DNA from 2 places in the Pseudoalteromonas piratica genome. Region 1 is predicted to be linked to the other one. Evidence: riboswitches for the same ligand, from Rfam matches in the RefSeq annotation. Region 1 holds a riboswitch; the other holds the start of a gene.
What was found. A riboswitch is a leader RNA that binds a small molecule or an ion and turns the genes downstream of it on or off. The one in region 1 is predicted to bind cobalamin.

Region 1 (3,430 bases):
AAGCGCTTTAGTGGCTCCCAATCGGACTCTTCAGCAAGGTAAACCATCAGTTCAATACGATTATTAAGTGCAACATTATTATCTTTTAGCGTTTTCATGGCATAAAGTGCTGTTGAAATTGCACCTTTGTCATCTTCAGTGCCGCGGGCAATTAATTTGCCTGGCTCTGAGGTTGCATCAAGAAAAAACGGGCTCTGTTGCCATTTTGTGGGATCGGCAGGTTGCACGTCGCCATGGGTTACTATGGTTACTTTCTCTTCTTGATTTCCCATACCAATTAAAACGGTATGTCCAAAGTCTTGGTAGTCAAACCCAAGCTCAGCCGCTTTCATTTTTAATAGTGATTTAAAGCCAATAAAGTCCGGGTTTTCTGTGGTATCAAGGCCTTTCTTATTAATTGTTGGGAATGACACCATATTAGCTAAAGAATGAATTTGTGCGCTTTGATATTCTGATACCGCATAGTCAGCGAGTTTTTCTGTTGATGGGGTCACAGCAGCAAATACATTTGTCGCAAATAACGCTGCGCATGGAAGAAGAGCGAATTTCAATGGAGTACTCCAAAGTTAAACAGTATTAGGTAATTAGCCCAAGTGTAACACTGCTTAAAGCTAAAAAAAGCGTTTTCTGTTAACTGCCACGATGATTTACAAAACTAGTAAAAAGTCGTTGGTAAAGTTCGCTAATATCGGGTTTTTCCTTACTATGTTCATACAAGCACGTATGTACATCAGCAATTGCTCTGTCTGTTTGTTGATGGTGCTCGTAACATAAATTTACTGGTTTAATTAATGTGGGCATATCGGCATTTATTAAAATGCAGGCTTGTGCCAGCACAATTTTACCCCCACCTTTTTTTAGCAATACTCGTTGGGCGGTGCCTACTACTTTTTTACCTTCAATATTGAGGTTGTAATCACCATCGCAATAGCTGCCGGGTGTGGCATGGGTATCAACCTTGATATTAAACTGTTCGAAAAACGAAGACAAAATAGCGCAAAAATCGGTGTAGGCATTTGGAATAGAGTAGGGGGTGTGTTCATCTAAAACATATATGTAAGAGACATTAATCACCCCTTCACATTGAGGCACGGGCGCACCGCCTGTTTTACGTGAGTAAAGTTTCCAGCCAGTTGACGCAAGCTTTGACGCGATCGCTTCGCTTTGTTGCCACTTGTTACCAGAGGGCAAAACTAACGTAGGCTCGTCACTTTGCCAAAGTAACAGGGCTTGGTCTAAATTGCCGCTTTGCAATTGGCTAATCAAGTCATTTTCTTTTTCAAAAATGGCGTCTACTGAAATATGGTCAAAACGCAGTACTTTGGCTTTTATCTTTGTCATTGGCTGTAAACTATTTTTGGCCTAAGCATACCGCAGTTTTTATATTTTGGCAGTAGCCACCTATCTAGTTATATCTATTAACAAAAAGTGTTAAGAGCGTTGAGCGATTAACTTGATTTAGTCAATTAGCTTGACATATATTTGGGGCGTAATTAGGTGACTATTGTTTTTTCTAAAACAATGTTTAAACGGGAATCCAGTTTAAATCTGGAACTGCCCCCGCAACGGTAACTGTGAGCGACAACCACCACTGTCTTCTTGATGGGAAGGTGCTGTCAACGCGATGATCAGGAGTCCGGAGACCGGCCTAGTTCACTCGAGTACTGCGGTGGGCGGTGAGCAACGAGAATATGATCGCGTTTAAACCAATAGTAAACTGATTGGCTAACTCTCTTTTGCCTGTAAAGGCAAGGCATAACCTTTTGTATCTTGTCATACCTACCGTGTGGATTTTGTTCACGGAAATACAATAATGACAGATCGTTCAAACTTATTTACCCCAATTAAAGTACAGCAATTTTCTTTGTTGGTTTATGCCCTGCTAGCATTGCTGATGATTGCCACTCGTCCATACCATTTCGCCTCTGCGCTTCATCTGCCAAGCGCCAGCACAGCGATTTTCTTTATTTTAGGCTTGCTTGCCTCTAAACACCGTACATTTGGTGTATTTGTGGTGTTAAGTGTGTCGATAGATTTAACTAGTAGTTACTACCGTGGTGACTTTGGCGATTGCATTACACGCTCATACCCATTTTTGTTTGTTGGCTATTATGTATTGTGGTGGGCAGGCCATAAGAGTTTGCAGCTAAAACTTGATGAAACAAAACGCGCTGTTGCAACAAAAAGCGTGGTGACGTTATTTAATTTATGGCTTGCCAGTTCAATTGCATTTTTAACCTCAAACGCCAGTTATTATTGGCTCTCGGGCAAATTTAGCAATATGTCATTAAGTACTTATGCAGAGCGTGTCGCACAGTATTACGCACCGTATGTGACAAGCCCATTTGGCTATGTGGTCATTGCTTTAGTGCTTTATCTTGCGTGTTATTACTTAAAGCCGCAAACGAGCATTTTAAAACACCCTATTAAGTAGGCAACACAACTGATACAACACTAAACACTTCAACTGGCATGCTTTTAGCAATTTCAGTCTTATCTTCGCTTTTTGGTATAAAAAAATAAAAAGCGCCTAATAAGAGTGCAACATTGCACTAAAAGGATGCAAAAATGACAGTGTATGAAGTAAATTTTGATGGGTTGGTTGGCCCAACCCATAACTACAGCGGTTTATCGTTTGGTAACGTCGCATCAAAAAATAACGCAAAGCAAATCGCCAACCCAAAAAAGGCTGCGTTACAAGGCCTTGAAAAAATGCTGGCGATGACAAAGCTTGGCTTAAAGCAGGGCATTTTACCGCCGCAGGTTCGCCCAGATACTTACACACTTAGAAAGTTAGGTTTTTCAGGTAGCGATAAAGACATAATTACAAAAGCAGCCAAACACGCGCCGCAGTTTTTAAAAGCCTGTTATTCGGCATCATCAATGTGGTCGGCAAATGCCGCAACGGTATCGAATAGCTTAGATTGTTACGATGGTAAAGTGCACTTTACGCCAGCTAATTTAAGCAATAAGCTGCACCGGGCTATTGAAGCTGAGCAAACAAGCCGTACCTTTAAGGCCATTTTCAAAAATAACCAGTATTTTACCCATCATGAGCCACTACCACATCATCCATTATTGGGCGATGAAGGAGCGGCAAATCATACCCGTTTAGCCAATTCTCATAACGAAAAAGGCTTATCGCTCTTTGTTTATGGTGAAGATGCGTTATCAGATATCAAACCAAGAATTTACCCGGCCAGACAAACCTTAGCTGCCAGCGAAGCCATAGCTCGCGCACATGGATTAAGCGACGCCGATTGCTTATTTGTTCAGCAAAATCCTGATGTGATCGACCAAGGGGTATTTCATAATGATGTAATCGCAATTGGTAACGAAAATGTACTGCTTTATCATGAAATGGCATTTTATCAATCCGCACGCGCGGTTGATGCTATAAACACAAAATACCAAGGTGATAAACCACTGC
Region 2 (3,430 bases), on a different replicon from region 1:
CAAATCAACCCTACTGCAGTATTATGATAGGACCTAAAATTGCGAAGTTTGAAACCAACTATGCAGATTTATTAACGCAATAAAAAAGCCGCTAAATGCGGCTTTAAGGCAAAATAATCTGTTCTAATTAGAAGTCGTAGCTAAGTCCAACAAATAACTGACGACCTATTTCGTTGTAATGGTAAAACGCATCGCTTACCCAATCACCATTGTTATCTACGCCATATCCTTGACTTGGAATATATTCCTTATCAAACAGGTTTTCGACACGTGCAGTAACGGTTAATTGCTGTTGAATCTGATAGTTAGCCGCTAAATCCCAAATTGTATGTGATGGAATTTTGGTTATTAACGTCGACTTCTGTTCTGACTGATATGCCACGCTTAATGTTACATCTAAGCCATGCCATTGTTTCGCAATGCTATAGCGAACATTTTCATTTGAAACAAATGGTAGGTCACTGTAGCGTGTTAATGCGTCTGGCGAATTATCCACCTTTTGTGCATCAATGTAGCTCACATTAAATGCGTTATTAAAGCCCCAAAACGCAAACTGAGTAGTTAATTCCACACCTTCATAACGCGCTTCGTCAATATTAAATGGTGACCAACGCCACGGATTATCTGCTGTTGGCGCTGGTGCCCATGCAATTTTATTAGTCAGCTCATTACGAAAAACAGCAACATCAACGGATACATTGTCAAAATCAACGCGTAAGCCAAGTTCACGGTTTAAAGAAGTTTCTGCTTCAAGTGCTGCATTGCCTGAGCCTGGATAGTATAAATCATTAAACGTTGGCGCTTTAAAACCAGTACTTTGACTTAAGCGTAAAACCGCATTTTCATGCAAGTAGTAACCACCAGCAAGGTTATAAGTTTGCTCTGACCCCACATCTTCATAATCATCATGGCGTACAGCAAGGTTTGCTAGGAACGTCTCATCATCATAAAAAGCACCAACAAAAACAGCATAAGCATCACGGCGTGTTGCATCATAATTGTTAGTTACATCAATCTTATCTTGATGCCAATTTAAACCACCATTGAAATCAATGCGATCAGAAAAGTCATAAGTTGACAGGTAGTCTAGCTGCACACGCTCGGTTGCAAAGCGAGAACTATCGCCAGTACCAAAGCTATCATCTTGATCTTGGCTGAACGAAGCATCTACTTTATGACTGAATGCACCAACAGCTTTAAACCAATTCGCATTTACATGGTAGTTTTCATACTCTGTTTTATCTGCTGTTGATTCTTGGTAATCGTAGTAATTATCAAACTCTACTTCGCCCGTTGAATATTGCGCTACTAAGCCAAACTGACCCAGCGCCTCGTTATTGTGAGTAAGGTTTACGCCAAGGTTAAAATTATCGTAACCATCTTGGTCTGGATCGGCAAAATTAGTGACGTCATTTTCTAAAACATCAAAACCAACAGTTCGCTCGTAACCTGCATTAAGCGCAACATCAACATGCTCAGTTGAAAAACGAGATGTACCTTCTAAGCTTGCATAGCTGTCTGAACCAGAAGTAAATGCAATGCTATGGCCTTGTGCTTTGCGGGTAATAATATTAATCACGCCGGCTAACGCATCTGAACCATATTGTGCAGCACGCGAACCTTTTACTACCTCAATGCGTTCAACTGCATTAAGTGGCATTGTGGATAAGCTTTTGTAACCTAAAGTTGCCGAACCTACGCGAACGCCATCAACTAAAATCAGTGAATAACGAGACTCTAAACCGCGCACAAACAGGCTAGCATTTTGTCCTTGTCCACCATTGCGATTTACTTGAATGCCCGCTTGTGTTTCAAGCAGACTAAGAACGTCACGCACATTGAGTTGTTCTATTTCAGCACGGCCAATCACTTGCACGCTGGCAAGCGTTTGATCAATAGACTGTTCCAGCTTATTTGCTGTAACCACGATAGTTTCAATATCGTTATTAACTGGTTCGTTTGCTAAAGCATGTGAAGAAGATAAGGCAAGGCCGAGCGCCAAACCTAACGTTGATTTGTGATACATATTATCCCCTTGTGCCCACCGCACAATGTAAATAGTTAGTGAAAACCAACTGGCCGGTCTCCGGGCTGAGTGCTTGTTCTAATCAAAGGCAACCACATCACCGTTGCGGGGGCAGCGTTGGATTTAATAAGCTTCATGCTTAAACACCAACTTCCCGATTATCCGTGTATCTTTAAGCTCAGCTTCACCATGAAGCAACTAACAAAAAAATAAACGGCACCAATAGGCTATAAATTTAGGCGCGTATTGTGGAGGGGATAGGTAGAAATGTCAATTTTGGATGTCTAAACTGCTAGAAAAGCAGATCCTCTGCCACAGCTTAGTAACTGTTTCTATAATCGGTCATTTCGGAGTAAACTAAATTACTCACACAGCGATAAAAGAATTGCGGCGGATTCAACTATGAAACACTTAACTAAGTTACTACTTGCCTGTAGTGCACTTATGACATTACACACACATGCCTTACAACCTCCCACGCAAGAACAGTTAGAGCGTTATAAAGCTGAAAAAACGCTTAGCCAGCGCGCTTTGCAAGCAAAGTCGTATGGTAACCACAAGCGCTTACATCATTTACCGCAACTGCGAACTATTCAAAATACAGTAAACGAGGCCGACCCATTTGATGGCTATTTTCCAAGTTTAGGCTCGCCTAAGATGTTGGTATTATTGGTTGAATTTCCCGATTACTTACATACTGAAAATAACACCCAAAATGCCATTGCCAATAAAATTTTTGGCGAAGGCGAAGCTGCAAGCTTTCCCTTTGAAAGCCAACGCGCTTTTTACCAACGGGCGTCATATAACCAACTCGATATTCAAGGTAACGTTCTCGATTGGTATCAAACCAGCTACAACCGACCGCTTGACGATGGCACAAACGCCGCTGAAGTAAAACAGCAAATAATCAAAGAAGCCATTGAGCACCATGATGCACTCGGCCATGACTTTAGCCAATACGATAATGATGGCGATGGTGATATTGATTACGTTGCTGTTATTTGGACGGGGCCGCCGGGAGAATGGGCAAGTCTTTGGTGGGGCACTTTCTCTGGTTTTGGTGATAATAGCTTTACCGTTGACGGCAAAACAATTAGTACTATTTCATGGCAGTGGTTGGCTTATAACGAGGGAGATGCCTTTTCGCCGCTGGTACTCATTCATGAAACGGGTCACGCACTTGGCTTACCGGATTATTATGACTATGACGACAGTGTTGGCCCGCGCGGTGGCACTGGTGGCATGGACATGATGGATAATAATGGCTCAGACCATAGCGCCTTTAGTAAATTTGCATTAGGTTGGTTAACACCCGAATTTGCCACAACGTCTGCAACAAATTACCAACTGTCACCTAGCTCAAGCAGCCAAGATGCATTAATTTTGCGTCCAGACACAGCCGCA

Region 2: another riboswitch for cobalamin. It lies ahead of OM33_RS00870 (TonB-dependent receptor domain-containing protein); the one in region 1 lies ahead of OM33_RS22140 (hypothetical protein).

What each region holds. Positions count from the first base shown of each region.
Region 1 covers NZ_CP009889.1:548,917-552,346, forward strand. Annotated here, with positions in the region: gene OM33_RS17190 (dipeptidase) at 1-551, opposite strand, end outside; gene OM33_RS17195 (lipoate--protein ligase family protein) at 631-1,341, opposite strand; cobalamin riboswitch at 1,479-1,666, shown strand; gene OM33_RS22140 (hypothetical protein) at 1,814-2,434, shown strand; gene astB (N-succinylarginine dihydrolase) at 2,569-3,430, shown strand, end outside.
Region 2 covers NZ_CP009888.1:200,485-203,914, forward strand. Annotated here, with positions in the region: gene msrA (peptide-methionine (S)-S-oxide reductase MsrA) at 1-83, shown strand, start outside; gene OM33_RS00870 (TonB-dependent receptor domain-containing protein) at 128-2,026, opposite strand; cobalamin riboswitch at 2,061-2,240, opposite strand; gene OM33_RS21895 (M6 family metalloprotease domain-containing protein) at 2,429-3,430, shown strand, end outside.